One region of the Mesorhizobium sp. M1328 genome, then DNA from elsewhere that is predicted to be linked to it. Evidence: predicted binding sites of a transcription regulator. Region 1 holds the regulator's gene; each other region holds the start of a gene.
What was found. The regulator PhoB, encoded in region 1, activates phosphate uptake and scavenging genes when phosphate is short. The targets are predictions, from matches to a motif close to TGTCATNNANCTGTCAT.
Positions count from the first base shown of each region.

Region 2: the regulator PhoB is predicted to act here: its motif matches at 5,723-5,739, upstream of phnF (phosphonate metabolism transcriptional regulator PhnF).
Region 3: the regulator PhoB is predicted to act here: its motif matches at 2,178-2,194, upstream of NKH23_RS02185 (PhoX family protein).

Region 1 is NZ_JAMYLO010000013.1:131,639-139,335, forward strand. It holds gene NKH23_RS22025 (hypothetical protein) at 1-61, opposite strand, end outside; gene pstS (phosphate ABC transporter substrate-binding protein PstS) at 657-1,718, shown strand; gene pstC (phosphate ABC transporter permease subunit PstC) at 1,778-2,767, shown strand; gene pstA (phosphate ABC transporter permease PstA) at 2,771-3,622, shown strand; gene pstB (phosphate ABC transporter ATP-binding protein PstB) at 3,619-4,422, shown strand; gene phoU (phosphate signaling complex protein PhoU) at 4,455-5,162, shown strand; gene phoB (phosphate regulon transcriptional regulator PhoB) at 5,179-5,868, shown strand; gene NKH23_RS22060 (ROK family protein) at 5,878-7,122, opposite strand; gene xylF (D-xylose ABC transporter substrate-binding protein) at 7,409-7,697, shown strand, end outside.
Region 2 is NZ_JAMYLO010000002.1:85,751-93,447, reverse strand. It holds gene NKH23_RS04995 (ABC transporter substrate-binding protein) at 223-1,218, shown strand; gene NKH23_RS04990 (sugar ABC transporter ATP-binding protein) at 1,323-2,876, shown strand; gene NKH23_RS04985 (ABC transporter permease) at 2,873-3,838, shown strand; gene NKH23_RS04980 (zinc-binding alcohol dehydrogenase family protein) at 3,906-4,922, shown strand; gene phnF (phosphonate metabolism transcriptional regulator PhnF) at 4,941-5,684, opposite strand; gene phnG (phosphonate C-P lyase system protein PhnG) at 5,821-6,282, shown strand; gene phnH (phosphonate C-P lyase system protein PhnH) at 6,282-6,893, shown strand; gene NKH23_RS04960 (carbon-phosphorus lyase complex subunit) at 6,895-7,697, shown strand, end outside.
Region 3 is NZ_JAMYLO010000001.1:446,097-453,793, forward strand. It holds gene NKH23_RS02180 (GNAT family N-acetyltransferase) at 1-18, shown strand, start outside; gene NKH23_RS02185 (PhoX family protein) at 119-2,110, opposite strand; gene NKH23_RS02190 (hypothetical protein) at 2,310-2,648, shown strand; gene NKH23_RS02195 (phosphatase PAP2 family protein) at 2,663-3,364, shown strand; gene NKH23_RS02200 (helix-turn-helix domain-containing protein) at 3,677-3,946, shown strand; gene NKH23_RS02205 (SulP family inorganic anion transporter) at 4,128-5,840, shown strand; gene NKH23_RS02210 (SMP-30/gluconolactonase/LRE family protein) at 5,857-6,717, opposite strand; gene NKH23_RS02215 (helix-turn-helix domain-containing protein) at 6,833-7,636, shown strand.

The DNA of each region.
Region 1 (7,697 bases):
CGCAGCCGCTTCCCAGAGGCAGCGCCAGGCACAGGAAGACAGGCAGAATCCGTCGAAACATCAGCAACACCCCTGCAAGCTTATAACGCTGCTTCGGCCTAACCGACAACCGGCGGAATAGTGCGGAGGGAGTAGATAGGGTGAAGTAGAAGTCGTCGCACTTCCAGTCGAAGCCCTGCTCGATTCGTCAACGCTTCCAGCGTAAAGCCATGGTGCGATCGCACCATACCAAAGCCGCGCTCAGTGGCGACAATGGGATATTCGAAGTTCCGCTCCTCCAGTTACGGGCGGGAGCAGCGACCGCCGGCAAGAAACAGGGTCAGATTTACCCCAACGGACCTGTTTCGGCGATGGCTCGGCCATGACACGTTCTGGCTGCATGCAACGCGCTCCCGTCCGGTTTTTTTCTTTTAAAGCCGGTTGCTGCGATCGCCGAGCAGACGATGCCGGCCGGAATTCACGCAAGCTGCTGATTCCAGCGGCAAACCGCGGCCCATGCCGACAAAGGCCGCGGCCGCTCCTTCTTAACCCGGCTGGACGACGTTACCGGAGCGACATGAAACTGTCATGCGACTGTAATAATCGGGGGCTATTGGCCTCAGCGGGCGCCGGAGGAATGGCGCCGAGAGACCATATTCCGAACAGGAGCAGGCCACATGAGACATTTCATCCGCTCGGCGGCCGTTGCGATTGCAATGGCTGCGGCGACGACCACCCTCACCCTGTCCGCCGCGCTCGCCGCGGACATCTCCGGCGCCGGCGCCACCTTCCCCTACCCGATCTATGCGAAGTGGGCCGACACCTACAAGAAAGACACAGGCGTTGGCCTTAACTACCAGTCGATCGGTTCCGGCGGCGGCATCAAGCAGATCAAGGCCAAGACCGTCACCTTCGGCGCTTCGGATGCGCCGCTCAAAGGCGAAGAGCTTGAAGCGTCCGGACTGGCTCAGTTCCCGATGGTGATGGGCGGCATCGTTCCCGTCGTCAACCTCGAAGGCATCAAGCCGGGCGAGTTGGTTCTCGACGGCCCGACGCTGGCCGACATCTTCCTCGGCAAGATCACGAGCTGGGATGACGAGGCGATCAAGAAGCTCAATCCCGACGTCAAGCTGCCTTCGCAAGCGATAGCGGTCGTTCACCGTTCCGATGGTTCGGGCACGACGTTCAACTTCACATACTACCTCGGCGACGTCAGCGCGGACTGGAAAGAAAAGGTCGGCGTCGACAAGGCCGTGGAATGGCCCGTTGGCATCGGCGCCAAGGGCAATGAGGGCGTTGCCAACAACGTCTCCCAGACCGGCGGCGCGATCGGCTATGTCGAATACGCCTATGCCAAGCAGAACAAGCTCACCCACACCGACATGATCAACAAGGACGGCAAGAAGGTCGAGCCTGCCGCGGCGGCGTTCTCGGCGGCAGCGGCCAATGCCGACTGGAGCTCGCAGCCGGGCTATGGCGTCATCCTCGCCAACGAGCCGGGCGCCGAGTCCTGGCCGATGACGGCGGCGACGTGGATACTCCTGTACAAGAAGCCGGACGACGCCGCGACCACCGCCGAAGCCCTTAAATTCTTCGCCTGGGCATATGACAAGGGCGACGAGATGGCCGGCGAGCTGGACTACGTTCCGATGCCCGACAAGGTGGTCGAGAGCGTCAAGGCCATGTGGGCCAAGGAAGTCGTCGGCAGCGACGGCAAGCCGCTCTACTCGGCTATGTAATGTCCTTCAGGGAGGGCGTCGACGGCGCCCTCCCTGTTGCCTTCAATCGCGAGGACCCAATGACCATCGCTTCCGATGCCATGCCATCATCTGCAGCAGCCCGGGCGAGGGAAGCTACGGTCCGGCGCTTCGCGCTCACAGATGCCATATTCCGCGGACTCACCCGCGCTTCCGCAATTCTGGTGCTGGTCATCCTCGGCGGTGTCGCGATCTCGCTGTTTGCCGGCTCATGGCAGGCGCTGTCGTCCTTCGGTTTTTCTTTCCTGACGACTGAGAGCTGGAATCCGGTCACGGAAAAATTTGGCGCACTGGCGCCGATCTACGGCACCCTGGTAACGGCGGCCATCGCCATCCTGATCGCGGTTCCGATCGGCATCGGCATTGCCGTGTTTCTCACCGAGCTCTGCCCGCGCCCGCTCAGGCGCCCGATCGGCATAGCGGTCGAGCTATTGGCCGGCATTCCGTCGATCATCTATGGTATCTGGGGCCTGTTCGTGTTCGCGCCGTTCCTGCAGACGACGATACAGCCCTTCATCATCAACATCTTCCACGGCGTGCCGGGACTATCCAGCCTTTTTGCCGGCCCTCCTTACGGCATCGGCCTTCTGACCTCGGCGCTGATCCTCGCCATCATGGTGTTGCCCTTCATCACCTCGATCACCAAGGACGTCTTCGATACAGTGCCGGCGGTGCTCAAGGAATCGGCCTACGGCATCGGTTGCACGACTTGGGAAGTGACCCGGCGCGTGGTCATTCCCTATACCCGCATCGGCATCATGGGCGGCGTCATGCTTGGCCTCGGCCGGGCGCTCGGCGAGACCATGGCGGTGACCTTCGTCATCGGCAACGCGCACCGCATCAGTGCCTCTCTGTTCGCGCCGGGCACGACGATCTCGGCGACCATCGCCAATGAATTCACGGAGGCCGACGGCGACCTCTACACCTCCTCGCTGGTTTCGCTCGGCCTGATCCTGTTCGTCATCACCTTCCTGATCCTTGCCGCCGCCCGCTATATGCTGATGCGGATCGACGCCCGTACGGGAGCCTGACCGATGTCGACATCCTCATCGCTCCACAGCCGCCGCAAAGCCAGGAATTCGGTGATGATGGCGCTTTGCGTCGTCGCCGCCGGCATCGGGCTTGCCTGGCTGGCGCTCATCCTCGGCGCGCTGGTCTATAAGGGTACGGCCGGGCTTTCGCTCGCGGTCTTCACCGAGATGACGCCACCACCCGGCGAGGCCGGCGGCCTGCTCAATGCCATCGCGGGCAGCCTGCTGATGACGATCATCGCCGTTGTCGTCGGCACGCCGATCGGCGTGCTGGCGGGAACCTACATGGCCGAGTATGGACGCTTTTCGCGCATCACCACCGTCGTCCGCTTCATCAACGACATCCTGTTGTCGGCGCCGTCGATCATCATCGGCTTGTTCGTCTATGAGCTGATGGTGCGGCCAATGGGACATTTCTCGGCCATTGCCGGCGCCGTGGCGCTTGCCATCCTGGTCATTCCGGTGGTCGTGCGCACCACTGAAGACATGCTCAACCTGGTACCGAACGCGTTGCGTGAAGCCGGTGCCGCGATCGGCGCGCCGCGCTGGGTGGTGATCCGTTCGGTCGCCTATCGCGCCGCATTGTCCGGCATCGTCACCGGTATATTGCTGGCGATAGCACGCATTTCCGGCGAGACGGCGCCGCTGCTCTTCACCGCGCTCAACAACCAGTTCTGGAGCAGCAATATCAACGCGCCGATGGCCAGCCTGCCGGTGACCATCTTCCAGTTCGCTCTCAGCCCTTACGAGGAATGGCAGCAGCTGGCGTGGACCGGCGCACTCATAATCACCCTGACGGTTCTGGGCTTGAGCATCCTCGCCCGCAGCCTTACCGGACGCAGAGAGGACAGATGACACAGATGTTGTCCCCGGACATGACGATGACCGAAACGGTCGCCGAGAAGACGAAGATCGAGGTCAAGAACCTCAACTTCTACTACGGCCAGAGCAAGGCGCTGAAGGACATTAGCCTGTCGCTGCCCGAGCGCAGTGTCACGGCCTTCATTGGGCCTTCGGGCTGCGGGAAATCGACGCTGCTGCGTGTGTTCAACCGCATCTATGAGCTCTACCCGAAACAGACAGCCGAGGGCCAGGTGCTGCTCGACGGCAAGAATATTCTCGACCGGTCGCAGGATCTCAATCTGCTGCGCACCAAGATCGGCATGGTGTTCCAGAAGCCGACGCCGTTCCCGATGTCGATCTACGAGAACATCGCCTTCGGCGTCAGGCTCTACGAGAATCTCGGCAAGTCCGAGATGGACGGCCGCGTCGAACAGGCGTTGAAGCGCGCCGCGCTGTGGAGCGAGGTCAAGGACAAGCTCAACGCCAGTGGCTTGAGCCTGTCCGGCGGCCAGCAGCAGCGGCTCTGTATCGCCCGCACCGTGGCCGTGAAGCCGGAAGTCATTCTGCTCGACGAACCGGCTTCGGCGCTCGACCCGTTGTCGACGGCCAAGATCGAGGAACTGATCGACGAATTGCAAGCCGACTACACGATCGTCATCGTCACTCACAACATGCAGCAGGCGGCGCGCGTGTCGCGCCAGACCGCCTTCATGTATCTGGGTGAGCTGGTCGAGTTCGACCGGACCGAGAAGATCTTCACGTCGCCCCGCGAGAAGCGCACGCAGGACTACATCACCGGCCGCTTCGGCTGAGCCGTTCCGATCATGCATATGAGGACAGGACCATGGGCGAACACACAGTCGCTTCTTTCGACGAGGATCTCGAGCAGATCAGCAAGCTGATCCGCGACATGGCCGACCTCGCCGGTTCGATGGTCGGCGGGGCGACCAAGGCCCTGTTGAATTCCGACAACGTGCTGGCGCAACGCGTCGTTTCCGACGACGCCATCATGGATGCGCGTCAACGCGAACTGGACGATCGCGCCATCACCCTGATCGCCAAACGCCAGCCGATGGCCCACGATCTTCGCCATGTCGTCGGAGCGATCCGTATGGCCGGCGACCTCGAACGCATCGGCGACCTTGCCAAGAACATCGCCAAGCGTGTGAGTGCGGTCGGCCTCAGCGTCACGCCGCGCGACCTGTCGCATTCCATCGACGCGATGGCGCAGCTGGTGCTCATCCAGGTGCAGGGCGTCATTGAGGAATATGCCGCAGGCGATGCGGCCGCGTTGGCCAAGCTGCGTGCCGCAGACGAGCGCATCGACGTCAAATACACGTCCGTGTTCCGCGAGCTGTTGACCTACATGATGGAAGATCCGCGCAACATCACCGCTTGCACGCATCTGCTGTTCTGCGCCAAGAATCTGGAGCGGATCGGCGACCATGTCACCAACATCGCCGAAAATGCGTATTATGTGCTGACCGGCGAGCAATTGCCGGTCAATCGTCCGAAGCAGGACGAAACGACAATGTCCGCGCCGGTGACATAATGGGGGTGCCCAGCCGATGATCGCACCACGCATAATGGTGGTGGAGGACGAGGAGCCGTTGGGTGTGCTGCTCCGCTACAATCTCGAATCCGAAGGCTACCAGGTCGAGGTGGTGACACGCGGCGACGAAGCCGAGATCCGTTTGCAGGAGAATGTGCCCGATCTTCTGGTGCTCGACTGGATGATACCAGCGGTTTCCGGCATCGAGCTCTGCCGCCGGTTGCGGGTGCGCCCCGAAACCGAGCGGCTGCCGATCATCATGCTGACCGCGCGCGGCGAGGAGAGCGACCGGGTGCGCGGTCTTTCGACCGGCGCCGACGACTATCTGGTCAAACCATTTTCGACACCGGAATTCATGGCCAGGGTCAAGGCGCTGCTGCGGCGCGCCAAGCCGGAAGTGTTGTCAAGCGTGCTGAAGGTCGGCGACATCGTGCTCGATCGCGAATCGCACAGGGTCTATCGCAAGAAGAGCGAAATCAGGCTCGGGCCGACCGAATTCCGGTTGCTCGAGTTCATGATGCGGCATCCGGGCCGCGTCTTCTCGCGCAGCCAGTTGCTCGATAATGTCTGGGGCGAGACGATCTATATCGACGAACGCACCGTCGACGTGCATGTCGGCCGGCTGCGCAAAGCCGTCAACAACGGCCGCATGCCTGATGTCATCCGCACCATCCGCGGTGCCGGCTACGCGATCAGGGAAGATTGATCCGCCGGGTCAGGCCACGTTCTTTCTGACGCGGGGCCTCATTTGCGCGCCCGGCGCGAAAATCTCCTGGTCGACGAAGCTTAACGCCCGCATCGCACAGCCTTCGCGGATCAGCGGCAATTCGTTCGGCTCGGTATCGAAGGAGATCGAACCCGAATGCTGGCCGCCGGCGGTCTGGGCGATGGCCTGGCGCAAGGCCGGCTCGATCAGATCGAAGGCGGCGGCACTGGCGCCGACCATCGCGACCGGTGCCGGATCGATCAGCGCGAACAGCGAGCCGAGACCGAAACCCAGCGCCTCGCCGGCCTTGCGGTAGGCCTCGCGTTCCGGCCCATCCTTCTCGCGCGCCCGGGCCGCCAGCGCGCGCATGTCGGCGTCGCTGACGTCGGCGATGGGTTCGCTGTCTTCGCTCATCTGCCTGGCGTTGCGCCAGATGGCGTAGTTGCCGGCATAGGCCTCGATGCAGCCGCGCCGCCCGCATCGGCAGAGCGCGCCGCCCGGACGATGGATCATGTGGCCAAACTCGCCGCCGGAGGAATGCGTGCCGGTGAACAGCTCGCCCTTCAACACCAGCCCCATGCCGATGCCGTGCGAAAGCAGGATGGCGATGAAGTCGTCGCGATAGCGATCCGGATCGCGCCAGCGCAAAGCCACCGCCATCATATTGCAGTCGTTCTCCACCGTGGCCGGGATGCCGAATTGATCTTCCAGCATATCGGCAAAGGCGATGTCCGTCTGCGGCGTGATCGGCGACCACAGCATGGCGCGTGCAGGGGAGTCGGTAATGCCCTGAATCGCCAGGGCGATGCGGGCGACACTGCGGACGTCAAGGTCTGGATCCTCCAGCCGGCGCCGGACGACGGCCATGCATTCGCGGATCAGCTCGTCGCGCGGCATGGTCAGCGTGTCCAGCCGGCGCTGTTCCTCGGCTACGACGTGTCCCGCATAGTCGATGATGGCGGCCGACAGGAAGTTGAGCGACAACACCACGGTCAGCACCGCCGCCGCTTCCGGGTTGAGGGCGAGGCCGACCTGCGGACGACCGCGTTTCAACGAAACGGGCTCGCTTGCCTTGCTCTCGGCGAGGATGCCTTCCCGTATCAGGTCGGAGGAGATCGCCGATATGGTCGAATGGCTGAGGCCGGTGGCTGCGGCGATCTCCGTACGCGATGGCTGGCCAACCCGGCGGACTGCCGAGATCACCATCGCCCGGTTGCGCCGGCGCAAATCGTCATGGCGGATTCCGACCGACATCGTTTTGCTTTCCTCCCGGTTGCCGCGGCCGCTCATGAACCGGAAGCCGTCGGTAATGTCCGACAAATAGTGTCGGATGCAGGCAAATAGTGTCAGATGCAGGTGGCGCTGTCATCGTTTATTCCGACGCTCGAAAAAACTCTCAGACTCATCAAAATCCATCAGAATCGATGTTGACAGCAGCCGGAGATCGGGCCAGTATTTTTTCGAGGCTCGAAAAAATTAGGGGCCTCTAAGCTGGTCTTTGGGCCAATGGTCACGCCGTACGCGGCGCAGGGAGGATATGATGAAGAAATTCACGACCGCCATTCTGGCGGGTGTCGCCATGACGCTGGCGCTGGCGTCGGTGGCGCAGGCTAAAGACAAGGTCATCGGCGTTTCCTGGTCGAACTTCCAGGAAGAGCGCTGGAAGACCGACGAGGCCGCAATGAAGGCGGCCATCGAGGCCGCCGGCGAGAAGTATATTTCCGCCGACGCACAGTCCAACCCCGGCAAGCAGCTCACCGACGTCGAGAGCCTGATCTCGCAGGGCGCAAACGCACTGATCATCCTGGCGCAGGACGCCTCGGCCATCG
Region 2 (7,697 bases), on a different contig from region 1:
ATATTCCATGCAGCATATTGGAGGAGATTGGCAGCGGAGTTCCGACAGAGCAAGCTTTCCCGCCGAGCCATTCGAAGCGGCCATCAAACATCGCTTGCGCCGACCGAGATGATGCACTATCAAAATGCGGTAAATGTTTTTTATTGATAAAGTTCCGTTTGGGCCGCGCCATCCGAATGGAGCTTCCGTAACATTCACCGGGCGACTTAGGGAGGACTCCTAATGAAATTCGTGACCAGCATTCTCAATCGCCGCGCCTTCGTGGCACTCACGGCCGCCTCGATGCTTGCCGGCGTGATGCATTCGGCACCGGCATCCGCGGCTGACGCGACCATTCCGATCATCGTCAAGGATACTACGTCCTTCTACTGGCAGATCGTTCTGGCCGGCGCCCGTAAGGCCGGCAAGGATCTCGGCGTCAACGTGCCGGAACTCGGCGCCCAGGCCGAGACCGACGTCAACGGCCAGATTTCGATCCTCGAAAATGCCGTCGCCGGCAACCCGGCCGCCGTCGTCATCGCGCCGACCGAAGCCAAGGCGCTCGGCAAGCCGATCGACGAGGCCGCCACCAAGGTCAAGATCATCGGTATCGACTCCGGCGCCGACTCCAAGGCCTTCACCTCGTTCCTGACCACCGACAACATCCAGGGCGGCCGCGTCGCCGCTGACGGCCTTGCCGCAGCCATCGGCGAAGCCAATGGCGGCAAGATTGAGGGCGACGTCGCCCTGATCACCGCGCTTCCGGGCGCCGGCTCGCTCGAACAGCGCGCCCAGGGCTTCAAGGAACAGCTCGCCGCCAAATATCCGGGCCTCAAGCTGGTCGCCGACAAATACGCCGACGGCCAGGCCACCACCGGCCTCAACATCGCCACCGACCTGATCACCGCCAACCCCAACCTCAAGGGCATTTTCGCCTCCAACCTGATCATGGCGCAGGGCGTCGGTCAGGCGATCGCCGAGAACAGCCTCGCAGGCAAGGTCGGGCTGGTCGGCTTCGACAGCGACGAGAAGCTGATCAAATTCCTCAACGACGGCGTCATTTCGGCTCTCGTCGTCCAGGATCCGTACCGGATGGGCTATGACGGCATCAAGACGGCGCTCGCCGCCTCGAAAGGCGAGAAGGTCGAGGCCAATGTCGACACCGGCGCCAATTTGGTCACCAAGGCCAACATGAAGGATCCGAAGATCGACGCGCTGCTCAATCCGAAGCTCGACTGAGGATCGCCGCAAGTGAACTGTTTCCGGGGCCTTTTCGCCCCGGAAACATCCCACTCGTGCCAATCGCGAGGCCAATCTTTGGGGGCCAATCTGGGAGGATTGTCATGATGTCGACGGCGCAGGAACTCCATCCGGCCCCAACGCTGGAACCGGGCAGGACCATTCTCGAACTGCAAGGGCTGGAAAAGCGCTATCCCGGCACCCACGCGCTGAAGCCTGTCGACCTCGCCTTCAAGGCCGGCGAGATCCACGCCATCGTCGGCGAGAACGGCGCCGGCAAATCCACCCTGATCAAGCTTCTGACCGGCGTCATGCCGCGCACCTCCGGCGACGTCATCTGGGAGGGCAAGCCTGCCGCATTGGCAACGCCGCATGAGGCGATGGCGCTCGGCATCAATGCCGTGCATCAGGAAGTCGTCCTGTGCCGCCATCTCACCGTCGCCGCCAACATGTTCCTCGGCGAGGAGGATGCACGTTTCGGCATCCTGCAGCAGCGGGCGATGGTCAGGCAGGCGCAGAAGATCATCGACGATCTCGGCTTCGACCTGCCGGCGCATGTCATGCTGGGTGACCTGACCATCGGCCAGCAGCAACTGATCGCCGCCGCCCGCGCCACCGTGCGCGGCACCAAATTCCTGATCTTCGACGAACCGACCGCCTACCTCACCCGCAAGGAGGCCGACCAGCTGTTCACGCTGATCCGCCGGCTGAAGGGCGAAGGCGTCACCATCATCTACATCAGCCATCGCATGGAAGAAGTGTTCGAGCTCGCCGACCGCGTCTCGGTGCTGCGCGACGGCACGCTGGTCGGCACCAGGAATATCGCCGAGACCAATGACGCCGAGCTGGTCAAGATGATGATCAACCGCTCGATCGAGCAGGTCTACCACAAGGAGCATTTCACCCCCGGCGCGATGCTTGTAGAAACCAGGAACCTGTCCGGCAAGGGTTTCGAAAATGTCTCGATGTCCGTCCGCGCCGGCGAGATCGTCGGCCTCTACGGCCTGATCGGCGCCGGCCGCAGCGAGTTCGTCACCACGCTCTATGGCCGGCACCGCAAATCGGCCGGCCAGATCCTGTGGGAGGGCAAGGAGGTCAAGGTCAATTCCGAACATGACGCGATCAGGCTCGGCATGGCGCTGGCCCCGGAAAGCCGCCGCGACCAGGGCCTCTGCCTCAACCTGCCGGTCGGGCTCAACCTCAATCTGCCGATTTACAAGCGCATCTCGAATAATCTGCTGATCTCCCGCGCGCAGGAAAAGGCGCAAGCCGATCGCCAGATCGCCGACCTGCGCATCAAGACGCCGACGCGCGGCGCGCTGGCCTCCAGCCTGTCCGGCGGCAACCAGCAGAAGATCGTCATCGGCAAATGGCTCGCCCATGGCGCCAAGCTGTTCATCTTCGACGAGCCGACTGTCGGCGTCGATGTCGGCACCAAGGCCGAGATCTACCGCCTGTTTGGCGCGCTGCTGTCCAAGGGAGCCGGCATCATCCTGATCTCGTCCTACCTGCCGGAGGTCTATGAGCTCGCCGACACGCTGCACGTGTTCCGGCGCGGCAAGCTGGTGGCCACGCATGGGTTTCGTACCGCTGACCACGAGGAGATCCTCACCCAGGCGCTGGCCGAGAAACAAGAAAAACCGGGAGGACGGATATGAGCACCGAGGCGATCGCTGTCGAAAGGCCGAAACGCAATTACAACGCCCTGTTCGGGCTGACACTGCTGGCGCTGCTGGTTCTTTTGTGGGTCATCCTGTCGGTGGCGACGCCGAGCTTCGCCTCCGCCAACAACATCTCCAACCTGTTGCGGCAAGGGTCGATGATCGCCATCCTGGCGGTCGGCCAGACCTTCGTCATCATCACCGGCGGCATCGACCTTTCCGTCGGCGCCGTGGTCGGCTTCGCCACCGTCATCGTCGCGATGCTGATCAACGCCGGCACACCGGTTTTCCTCGCCATCCTGATCACCTTGCTGGTCGGCGTCGCCATCGGCATGTTCCATGGCTTCGGCATCGTCAAGATGGGCCTGCCGCCCTTCATCATCACCCTGGCAACGCTGACCTCGCTGCGCGGCATCGGCCTGTTGATGACCAACGGCAACTCGATCTCGATCAACAACGACGCCTTCCAGACGTTCTCGCGCAGTTCCTTCGTCGGCGTCCCCAATCTGTTCTGGATGGTGATCCTGGTCGGCATCCCGGCCTACATCTTCCTGCACCACAGCCGCTGGGGCCGCTATCTGTTCTCGGTCGGCTCCAACGCCGAGGCGTCGCGTCTGTCGGGCGTCAACGTCCAGCGCACCATCTACATGGCCTACACGCTGTCCGGGCTGTGCGCGGCCTTCGTCGGCGTGCTGCTTGCCTCGCGCATCGGCATCGGCAATCCGACGCAGGCCGAGGGCTGGGAATTGCAGGCGATCGCCTCCTCGGTGATCGGCGGCACCTCGTTGTTCGGCGCTGTCGGCTCCGTGCACGGGCCGCTGCTCGGCGCCTTCATCCTTGCCACCATCAACAACGGCGCCAATCTGCTTAACGTCAACGCCTTCTGGCAGCGCATCATCACCGGCGTGCTGATCATCGTCATAGTCTATTTCGACGGGCTGCGCCGCCGCGGCAAATAGATCGCCTCCCAACAGCCGGCCTCGCGACAGCAGAGCCGGCGGTGCCATGAACCGACTGGATTGAAGCATGAAAGCCGTCGTCTGCCGCTCGCCCGGCGAACTTGTCCTCGAAGATCGCCCGGCGCCTGGCGCGCCGCCCGCCGGCTGGGCGCTGGTCGCCGTCAGCCATGTCGGCATCTGCGGCACCGACTATCACATCTTCGAAGGCAAGCACCCGTTCCTCGCCTATCCCCGCATCATGGGCCACGAGGTTTCCGGCACCGTGATCGAGGTTGGCGAGGACGTCGATCTCGCCGTCGGCGAAGCGGTGATCGTCAATCCCTATCTCGCCTGCGGCAAATGCATCGCCTGCCGGCAAGGCAAGCCCAATTGCTGCGTCAGGATCGAGGTGCTCGGCGTCCACCGCGACGGCGCCATGTGCGAGCAGCTCCTGGTGCCGGCGCAAAATCTTTATCCGGCAAACGGCCTGTCGCTGGCCGATGCCGCCGCCGTCGAATTCCTGGCGATCGGCGCCCATGCCGTGCGGCGCTCGCTGGTTGATCCAGGTGCGCGCACGCTGGTCATCGGCGCCGGCCCGATCGGGCTCGGCACGGCGCTGTTCGCCCGCATCGCCGGGCTCGACGTGACGCTGCTCGACATGAGTGCGGAGAGGCTGGGTTTCGCCGAAAGCGAACTCGGCTTCGCGACCCTCGACGGCTCGCGAGGCACCGCTGCCGACCTGGTGCGGGAAGCAACCGGCGGCGACGGCTTCGATGTGGTCTTCGACGCCACCGGCAGCACCCGGTCGGTGCAGTCGGCCTTCGCCCATGTCGCGCATGGCGGGGCGCTGGTCCTGGTCAGCGTCGTCAAGGACGACATCGCCTTTTCCGATCCCGAATTCCACAAGCGCGAGATGATGCTGATCGGCAGCCGCAACGCCCTGCGTGCCGATTTCGACCATGTCGCCGCCTCGATCCGCAACGGCGCGGTGCCGCTGGCAAAGCTGGTCACCCACCGCACCACGCTTGGCGAGACGCCGCGTGACCTCGCCCGCTGGGCGCATGAGAAGTCCGGCCTGATCAAGGCTGTCATTCAGGTCGGATGATGCCAGGGCTGGCGCATCTCAGAGCGCCGACAGTTTGAGCTCGATCCGCTCGGCCGGGAAGCGCGACTCCGAAAACTGTATCGGCTGACCGTCGGGCGTGACGTTGACGGCGACCGTCACCAGCACGATGGCGCCGGGCTGCAGCTCGAGGTCGGCAAGGTCGGCGGCATCCGCATGGCGCGCCGACAGCACTGTCGATTGCCGGAGATAGTCGTCGATGCCGAAACGTGCCAGCGATGCCGTGATCGAACCGGTTTCCGCCATGGCGGCATCGATGCCGGCAAAGCGCCTGGCATCGAACCAGCCGGCAGCGCGGGACACCGGCATTCCATCGGCTTCGCCGCGCGTTTCCAGGCGTATCACATCGGCCCCCTTCGCAAGGCCTAAGCCCTCTGCGACACGACGGTTGGCCGGCTCGACCGATGACGCGAGCAAGGTGATATGCCGCTCGGACGCCTGTCCTTGCAATCCCTCCGAAAAGCGGGTGCGCGCGCCGATCGGATAGGACAGCCGCCTGCGCGAAAGCACGAAGGTGCCGCGCCCCTGCTCCGCCCTGAGCACACCCTCCTGCACCAGCGCTGCGATGGCGCTGCGCACCGTATGGCGGTTGACGCCATAGCGTTCGGCCAACGCGATCTCGGGCGGCAGCGCGGCATTCTCGGGAAAATCGCCGACGGCGATCGAATGCAGGATCTGGTCGGCGATCTGCCGCCACAGCGCGACACCGCTGCGCCGCTCGATGCTGCTGGGCTGCCCGATCATTTCCGCCCCCGATCTTTTTGCCCCAGACATTTTCCTCGTGTCATGCACTCGTCATGGACACGCATTAGAAAATAGATATAATTTGTATAATTGTCTATATCAATAGACAAATGAACGCAGACGAGGAGCACCGGCCATGCGAGGACGGGAAGTGCGAGAGCAGGCCGAGCGCAAGGCCTTGATGGCGACGCTGGCCCAATCGGCCGGCGACGATATCGTCCGCCTCTGGGACGAAGCCGGCCTGCCTTCTGAGGCGGAACTTCTGCGTGGCCCCGAAACCGGCTTGGTTACCGTGCGTGGCAGCATTGGCGGCGGCGGCGCGCCCTTCAATGTTGGCGAGGCGACGGTCACCCGCGCCACGGTGCGGCTTGCGTCCGGCCATGTCGGCCACTGCTATGCGCTCGGCCGCGACAAGCAGAAGGCAAGGCTGGCGGCAATCGCCGACGCGCTCTGGCAGGATCCTGCCTACCGCAACGAGGTCGAGACCAGGATCGTCGCGCCCTTGCAAGCGGCACTGGCCAAGGCGCGTGACCAGCGCCGCGCCGAGACGGCGGCGACCAAGGTCGATTTCTTCACCATGGTGCGCGGAGAAGACTGATGGACGCTGCTGTGCAATCGATCGAAGGCGGCTTTGCCGACCCGGTGTTCAACGCCCAGACCGTATTCCGTGTCGTCATGGACGCGATGGTGCGCCCGGGCAGCGTGCAGCCGCTGCCGGCCCTCGCCCAGCCGCCGGCGCCGCTATCGGTCACCGCCGGCGCCATTGCGCTGGCGCTGTGCGACAACGACACGCCGCTCTGGCTCGACCTGGTTTTGCAGGGGTCGGCGGCGATGAAATCCTGGCTTGGCTTCCATACCGGCGCGCCGCGGGCCAACACCCCGGCCGACGCGCATTTCGCGCTGATCGCCACGCCGGCCGAGATGATGGCGCTCGACGGCTTTTCGCAAGGCACCCAGGATTATCCCGATCGCTCCACGACGCTGATCCTCGAGGTCGGCGATCTCGTCTCCGGCGCTCCGCTGCTGCTCGAAGGCCCCGGCATCGAGACGACGGCGACGATCGCGCCGGCGCAAATGCCGCGTCATTTCGTCGAGCAATGGAAGCAGAACAACCAGCGCTTTCCGCGTGGCGTCGACGTCATCCTCGCCACCACCGACGCAATTGCCTGCCTGCCGCGTACGACGCGCATCAAGATCATGGAGGCGTAGCATGTACGTCGCGGTAAAGGGTGGCGAAGCGGCCATTCGCAATGCTCACAAACTGCTCGCCGACCGCCGGCGCGGCGATCGTTCGGTGCCCGCACTTCGGCTCGACCAGATCGTCGAGCAGCTGGCGCTCGGCGTCGACCGAGTGATAAGCGAAGGTTCGCTTTATGATCGCGAACTGGCGGCACTCGCCATCGTCCAGGCGCGCGGCGACATGATCGAGGCGATCTTCCTGGTTCGCGCCTATCGCACCACGCTGCCGCGTTTCGGCTACACCAGGGCGATCGACACCGGCACGATGCTGGTCGAGCGGCGCGTGTCGGCGACCTACAAGGACCTGCCCGGCGGCCAGCTGCTCGGCCCGACCTTCGACTACACCCACCGGCTGCTCGATCCCGAGCTTGCCGCCGGCGGCGATGTCGCCGAACCGGAACAGCGTGCAGGCGAAGCGGAGGCGATGCCGCGCGTCTCGGCCATCCTCGCCCGCGAAGGCCTGATCGAGCCCGACGGCGACATGCCTGGGGATCATGTCCCCGGCGACATCACCCGCGAGCCGCTCGAATTCCCGATGGCGCGTGACATCCGCCTGCAGGCGTTGTCGCGCGGCGACGAGGGGTTTCTGCTGGCGCTCGGCTATTCCACCCAGCGCGGCTACGCGCGCAACCATCCCTTCGTCGGCGAGGTTCGCATCGGCGAGGTCGAACTGGAACTGGACGTGCCGGAACTGCCCTTTGCCGTGCCGCTCGGCAGCATCCGCGTCACCGAATGCCAGATGGTCAACCAGTTCAAGGGCTCGGCCAAGGCGCC
Region 3 (7,697 bases), on a different contig from region 1:
GTTCAGCGCACCGAATAATTCGTCGGCGCATGATGGGCAGCATGGATGCGTGTATCAGGAAAGGAAGGATTTCGTATCGCCGAAATCCTTCCTTGAGACTGCAAGACCTGGCTGCGCGTCAGACCGCGATCTTGCCGCCACCTTGCCTGGTGATGGCAACGACCGCCGGGCGCACCGGGATGTCCGGCTTGAAGTCGGGCCAGCGGGTCGACAAATCCTCATAATAGGATGGACGGCCGAAAGCCTCCCAGTCCTCGCCGCCGTCGCCCGGATGCTGGACGGCAACGAAGGCGGTCTGGTCGTCCGGCGCAAACAACGGGCCGCACATTTCGGCGCCTATCGGCACACGGAAGAACAGCTTTGATGTGGCCCTTGCCGGCCCTTCCGTGTCGACCGCCCACAGACCGTCGGTGCGGCCAGTGGCCTTCGGGCCCTGGCCGTCGGTAGCAACCCAGAGGCGGCCGGCCGAATCGACCGCGCAATTGTCCGGCATGCCGAACCAGCCATTGGCCGTGGTTGCGGTCGAGAAGGTGGCGCCGACAGCGGCAACCGAGGGATCACCGCATTTCAAGAGCACCTCCCACTTGCCCTTGGTGGCAGTGAAATCGCCGCCGTCCTCGACGATCTCGATGATGTGGCCAAAGGCATTTTCGGCACGCGGGTTGGCGGCGTCGACCTGATCGGCCTTGCGCTTCGAATTGTTGGTCAGCATGACATAGACCTTGCCGTTGGCGGCATTGGGCTGGATGTCTTCCGGACGGTCCATCTTGGTGGCGCCGAGCAGGTCGGCGGCGCGGCGCGTTTCGATCAGCACGTCGGCCTGGCTGGCAAAGCCGTTCTCCGCCGTCAGCGGCCCTTGGCCGAAGACGATCGGCAACCATTCGACCGAACCGTCCTCGGCAAACTTGCCGACATGCAAGGTGCCATCGTCGAGCAAATCCTTGTTTCCAGCGCGGTCGTCCGGATTGAATTTGCCTGTGGTGACGAACTTATAGACGTAGTCGAAGCGCTCATCGTCGCCGAGATAGAAGACGACACGGCCATCCTTGGCGACGATCGACTCGGCGCCCTCATGCTTGAAGCGGCCCATCGCGGTGCGCTTCCTCGGCACCGAAGTCGGATCCTGAACGTCGACCTCGACGATCCAGCCGAAGCGGTTCGGCTCGTTTGGCTCCTTGCCGATGTCGAAACGGTCGTAATGCGCTGCCCATTCATAGGCACCTTCGGGAATGCCGAGGCGCTTGTAATTGGCGGCTTCCTTATGGCTCTGCGGCAGCTCGCCCGAGAAATAGCCGTGGATGTTCTCCTCGGCCATGACATAGGTGCCCCATGGCGTGACGCCGCCGGCGCAGTTGTTGACAGTGCCGATGACTTTGGTGCCGCTCGGGTCGGCGCTGGTCTTGACGCGGTCGTGGCCGGCGACGGGGCCGGAGAGCTCGATCTCGGTGTTGGAGGTGATGCGGCGGTTGAGCTTGCCGTCGCGAACGACCTGCCATTTGCCTGATATCTTGCGGATCTCGACAATGGTGCCGCCATGCGCGGTCATCTCGACGTCGACTTGTTCCTTGCTGAGAGGCGCCTGCTTGGCTTTGCCGTCGACGATGGTGACGAGGCCCGAAAACATCAGGTGCGGATTGGTGTATTCGTGGTTGACCACCAGCAGGCCGTGCTCGGCCGAGCCGTCGATCGGGATATAGCCGACATAGTCGTTGTTGTAGCCGAATTGTCTGGCCTGGGCCTCCGCCGACTGTTTTGTCGGATCGAATTCCGGCGAATCGGCGAACAGCGGATCGCCCCAGCGCAGCAGCACATCGGCGTCATAGCCGGGTGCGACGTGATGCTTGTCGTCGATGCCGGCCTCGAGCTCGTCGAAAGCGAAGGCGGAGCCTTCGGCGGCGCGGGCGTTGTCGGCGGTGATCAGCGCCAGCGGGCTGACGGTAGCGGCTATGGCCGAGACGGCAAGCGAGCCCTTGAGGAAGCCGCGGCGCGAGAACCGCGCGGCGATGATTTCACCCATGGTGCGGTTGTCGGTGGGATTGGCTCCTGGCCCGTCGTTTTCCTCGAGCAGGCTGGTGCGGAAATGGGCGTCAGGGGAGCGATGTTCGGTCATAGGGGCATGCCTCTGGCTGGATGGATTGCTGGAGCGTGTTGCCTGGCCAGTCCGGTATCGCCGGCAGGTCACAGTTTGATGACATGCCGGCTAATTACCACTGCGATTTTGTATCCAGCATCGGCCCCGCTTGACCGCGACCGGCGCTTCGGAAACAAGAGCTGCGGTGGGCGTAGGACCGCATCGGGAGGAACAAAAAGTGAGTTTCTGGGGACTTGGGCAGCTCTGCGTTTCGACGGTGATCTTCCTGCTGGCGGCGATGGCTGCCAAACAGTGGGGGCTGGCGCCGAGCCTCGGCAAGATCGTGCTGACGTTGGCGCTCTATTCGCTCGGCAATCTGATCATGCTGAGGCTGATCCGTGAATTCGGCATGTCGGTGTCGTTCAGCCTGTCAGCGGTGATCCAGCTGGTGTCGGTGAATGTGGTGGCGCTGGTCTTCTTCGGCGAGCGCGTCAATGCCTTGCAGGCGACCGGCATTGTGCTTGCCATCGCAGCTGTGGCGCTGATCACGCTCGGGCCCTATCTGCAAAGGCTGTAACTGCGATCGGGCCGATGAAGAAGACCGCAAGCAGACTGCGCAACTGGCTGGAGTTCCCGGTTCTGCTGGCCGGGCTGATCATTGCCGGCGGGCTGTGGGGGTTCGAGGAGCTGATGGAGATGGCGCGGGCCACCACGCCGCATGCCTTCGATACCGAAATCCTGCTCGCCTTCCGCAAGGCCGGCCAGCCCGACAATCCGATCGGACCGGCGTGGCTGGAAGGAGCGATGCGCGACATCACCAGCCTCGGCAGCGCCAGCGTGTTGGTCCTGATTACCGCGGCAATGATCGTCTATCTGCTCCTCATACGCAGGCCAGGCGCGGCGCTTCTCATGTTCGTCGCGGTAGCGGGTGGCCAGGTCCTGTCAAGCGTGCTCAAGTTCGATATAGACCGGCCGCGCCCCGATCTGGTCTCGCATCTCGCCGACGTGGCATCGCTTTCGTTTCCGAGCGGCCACGCCATGCTGTCGGCGGTGACATATTTGACGCTGGGCAGCATGGCGGCGCGGTTTTTGCCCGGGCGGACAACGAAGATCTATGTGCTCGGGCTGGCGGTGCTGACGACGGTGGTGGTCGGCATCAGCCGCATCTATCTCGGCGTCCACTGGCCGTCCGACGTATTGGCCGGCTGGTGCGCCGGCTTTGCCTGGGCGATGCTGTGCTGGCTTGCGGCCCGGTTCCTGCAGCGACGGCTCGGGCGGGCCGGCGGCACCTGACTCATGTCAGTCGATTTGCGGTCAAATCAGCCTGTTGATCAGGCCATGGCCGCAGCCTGCCAGCAGGAAAACCATCGACAGCAAGGCTGTCGAGGTCGCCAACGCTTTGAATATCTTCACCTGCTCATCCTTTTTGAGTCGTCGCCTGTGAAATCGGGATCGCAATGGATGTCCCGCCAAACGATGCCGTAGCATGCTAGCGCATCGGCTGGCAAAGAGTGCTGCATGTTTCACATATGCAAGATGATGCTTGAACCATCATAATGAAGGTATTATACGTGATACCGCAGATTCAGACGGGGGTTTTGGCCGATGATCACTGCCGCGCAGATGCGTGCCGCGAGGGCGCTGGCCGGCATCGATCAGAAGACGCTCGCCGAGCGCGCCGGGGTTTCGCTTCCAACCATTCAGCGCATGGAAGCGAGCGACGGCGTGGTCCGGGGCGTGGTCGATACGCTGATGAAGGTCATCCAGGCCCTTGAAGAGGCCGGGGTCGAGCTGATCGGCGAGAACCAGGCGAGCGAGCGTGGCGGCAGGGGCGTTCGCCTCAAGCCTGTCACGCCGCAGAACCCGCAGGGCTGATGGTACTGCCGCATCGCCGAAAATCAAATTCGATTTTCGGATAGTCCGATGCGCCGTTCAAAAGTGTTGGAGCGTATCTGTGCGCCCATTTGGACGCACGCCGCTCCAAGTCGCGACGGCGACCGCCGACAGTCCTGCCGACGATCCCGCCGCCTCCTTGGTTTCATGGGGAAGGCACTCGATGGATCAGACCCGGCGGGCAGCGCATCAACCGGCACGCCCGACATTTTCCGAACTGTTCACGCCGAAGCTGGTGACGGTGCTGCGCGAGGGCTATACGCTCGCGCACTTCAAGGCCGATGCCATTGCCGGGCTGACTGTCGCCATCGTAGCGCTGCCGCTGTCGATGGCAATTGCCATTGCTTCAGGCGTGACGCCGGAACGCGGGCTCTACACCTCGATCATCGGCGGCTTCCTGGTCTCGGCGCTTGGCGGCAGCCGTTTCCAGATCGGCGGCCCGGCCGGCGCCTTCATTGTGCTGGTGGCTGCGACAGTGGCGCGGGTTGGCGTCGACGGCTTGCTGCTGGCGACGATGATGGCCGGCCTGTTCCTGCTTGCCATCGGCTATCTCAGGCTTGGCACCTACATCAAGTTCATCCCCTATCCAGTGACCGTCGGCTTCACCGCCGGCATCGCCGTCATCATCTTCTCCGGCCAGATCGTCGAACTGTTCGGGCTGAAGCTCGCCGGCAAGGAACCGGGGCCGCTGGTGCCGAAGCTGATGGCCATCGGCGAGGCGGCCGGAACGATCAACCTCGCCGCAACCGCGGTGGCGGCACTGACCATCATCACCATTGCGATGTTGAAGCGGTTTCGGCCGAAGTGGCCGGCCATGCTGATTGCCATCGGACTGGCATCCCTCGTCGTTGCATTGCTCGCCATGCCGGCCGAGACGATCGGCACGCGTTTCGGCGGCATCCCGCGCAGCCTGCAATGGCCGGCCTTCCCGCCGCTTAGCCTCGACAGGATAATCGACGTGCTGCCGGACGCCATCGCCTTTGCGCTGCTCGGGGCGATCGAATCGCTGCTGTCGGCCGTCGTCGCCGACGGCATGACCGGAAGGCGGCATCGCTCCAATTGCGAGTTGGTGGCGCAAGGCTTCGCCAATGTCGCCTCCGCTCTGTTCGGCGGCATCTGCACTACCGGAACCATTGCCCGCACCGCGACCAATGTGCGGGCCGGCGCGCATGGACCGGTTTCAGGCATGATGCACTCGGCCATCCTGCTTGCCCTGATGCTGGTGGCAGCACCGCTGGCCAGCTATATCCCGCTTGCAGCACTTGCCGGCGTGCTGGCGGTGGTGTGCTGGAACATGTTCGAGAAACAGGCCTTCGCCACGTTGCTGCGCGCCTCGCGCGGCGATGCGCTGGTGCTGATGGCGACGTTCCTGATCGTCATCTTCCGCGACCTGACCGAAGGCATCGTCGTCGGTTTTGCGCTGGGCTCGATCCTGTTCATCGACCGCATGGCCAAAAGCATCGCGGTGGAGGCGGACCATCAATCCTTGGTGCAGGAAGACGTCGCCGACCGCGCCAGCGCCTATGATTCCAGCGAGGCGAGCGATGCCGACACCGTTGTCTACCGGATATCGGGCGCCTTTTTCTTCGGCGCCGCCTCGACCGTCGGCACCGTGCTGGACCGCATCGCCGACCAGCGCAAGAACTTCATCCTCGACTGTTCGGCGGTGCCGTTCTTCGATTCGACGGCGGCCAATGTCATCGAGGGCGCGGCCCACAAGGCGAGCCGCGCCGGCGTTCGCTTCATTATATCAGGCGCTTCACCGCAGACACGCCGCATGCTGATCAACCACGGCGTCAAGCGGCCGCTGGTGACTTATGCCGCCTCGATCACGGATGCGCGGGCGCAGCTGAAGAAAGCCGCGCCCGCCGTCTGAGCTGGCAGTTGCCGGCTTAGTCGAGGCCCAACGCTGCGACTTCGCCGTCATTCATCAGCGGCACGAAGATTGTCGACCTGCCGTCGGTGCCGATGTCGGCGCTGCCCGGCTTGAACGTCGCAACCACTTGCGGCGTGCCGCCGGCTTTGTAGCGGTAGAGCGTGCCGGTCATATACGCGGTGGCGTAGATGCTGCCGCCGATGGCAACGACGCCATCGAGGTTGGCAAACTTTTCCGCGCCGGGCAGTGGCGAAACGGCCTTGGTAGCAAGATCGACCGAGAGCAGGCCGCCCGGCTCCGCGGTGCTGAAGTCGGGCTTGATGCCCTTGCCCCAGGAAGCGACGATCAGCCGACCGCCATCGGCGAAGATGCCATTCGGCGAAGCGAGCGAAGCATCCTTGACGAACAGTTCCGGCCGGTCGCCGTCGATGCGATAGATCGTATCCGCAAGCATATCGGTGACGTAGATCTTGCCGGATGCATCAGCGGTCATGTCGTTGAGGAAGACGGCGTTCGGCACGTCGATCGTCGACGCTAGCTTGCCGCTAGCGAGATCGACGACGCGCACATGGGTGAGGTCGGCGACGTAGAGTTTGCCGCCGGCAATCGACATGCCCTTGGGCGCGTCCATGCCGTCGGTCCAGTGTTGCGTGAGTAGCTTGCCGTCCATCGACAGGATCGACAGATAGCCGTTGCCGTCGGCTTCGCTGGGATTACCGACGATATTCGAGACGATAACGCGCTGGCCGGCGGCGTCGAACAGCGCCGATTCAGGTTGCTCGAGGCCGCCGGCGCGCCAGAGTTCAGCGGCCTGAACTGCCGGCGCAGTCGCGATGCCGACGATGGCGAGAAGTATCGGTGTGAAGAGGCTTTTCATGGCTAGTCTCCTGTAATGGACTGGCGGAGAGCTAGGCATTTCGATACTTTTCGGGAAGATCTATCTGGACTAGTACCGAAGGCTGATACCAAATCGTGCAAAAGAGGTGCATCCCATGAACGGCCTGATCTTCGAAGCGCTGAAGCGGACGCTTAAGGCAAAGGGCATCACCTACCGCGTCCTTGCCGAGCGCATGGGTGTTTCCGAGCCGACGGTGAAACGCATCTTTCATGAGCGCAACTGCAAGCTCGACCGGCTGATGGAGATCTGCACTGCCGCCGGCGTGGAGTTGGAGAACGTGCTCGGCTCTATGAACAGAGGACCAGGACCCGCCAACCAGATCGCGCCGGAGATCGAGCGCAAGCTCGCCGGGCGGCCGGCACTGCTGTTCGTCTTCGTCATGCTTTCCGAGAAATTTACGCCCGAAGGCATCATGCGCTCACAAGGACTGAGCGAGGCTTCGATGTTCCTCTATCTGCGCGACCTCGAGGAACTCGGCCTGATCGCGCTCGGTCGCGGCCTGTCGGCAAGGCTGCTGGTCGAGGCGCCGATCCAGTGGAATTTCGACGGGCCATTGCGGCCGCTGTTCGAGATGACCAACAAGAATTTCGTCGGCTGGGCCATCACCCATTTTGAGCGCGAGGCGACATTCGTCAGCTTCTCCAGGCGAATGCGGCCGGAAACGGCGGAAATGGTCAGGCGCGAGGCGGAGGAATTGGCGGAGCGCGCCAAATTGCTTGCTCATCACGACCAGCACACGACGCCCGAAGACGGACTGGTCGGCTACAAATGGACGTTTGCGTTCGGCGCAACGCCGTTCCCGGTGATCATGCCAATCGGGCCACATCCGCGCGACGCAGGCGCGCAGACGGACGATCGAGTTGCGGCCGCCGCAAACGGACGGCGTCTGCCGGCCTAGGTCAAAACACAATCACTGAACGACCGAGTTCGGACTCTTGGCGGCAGCCAGTCTGACTGAG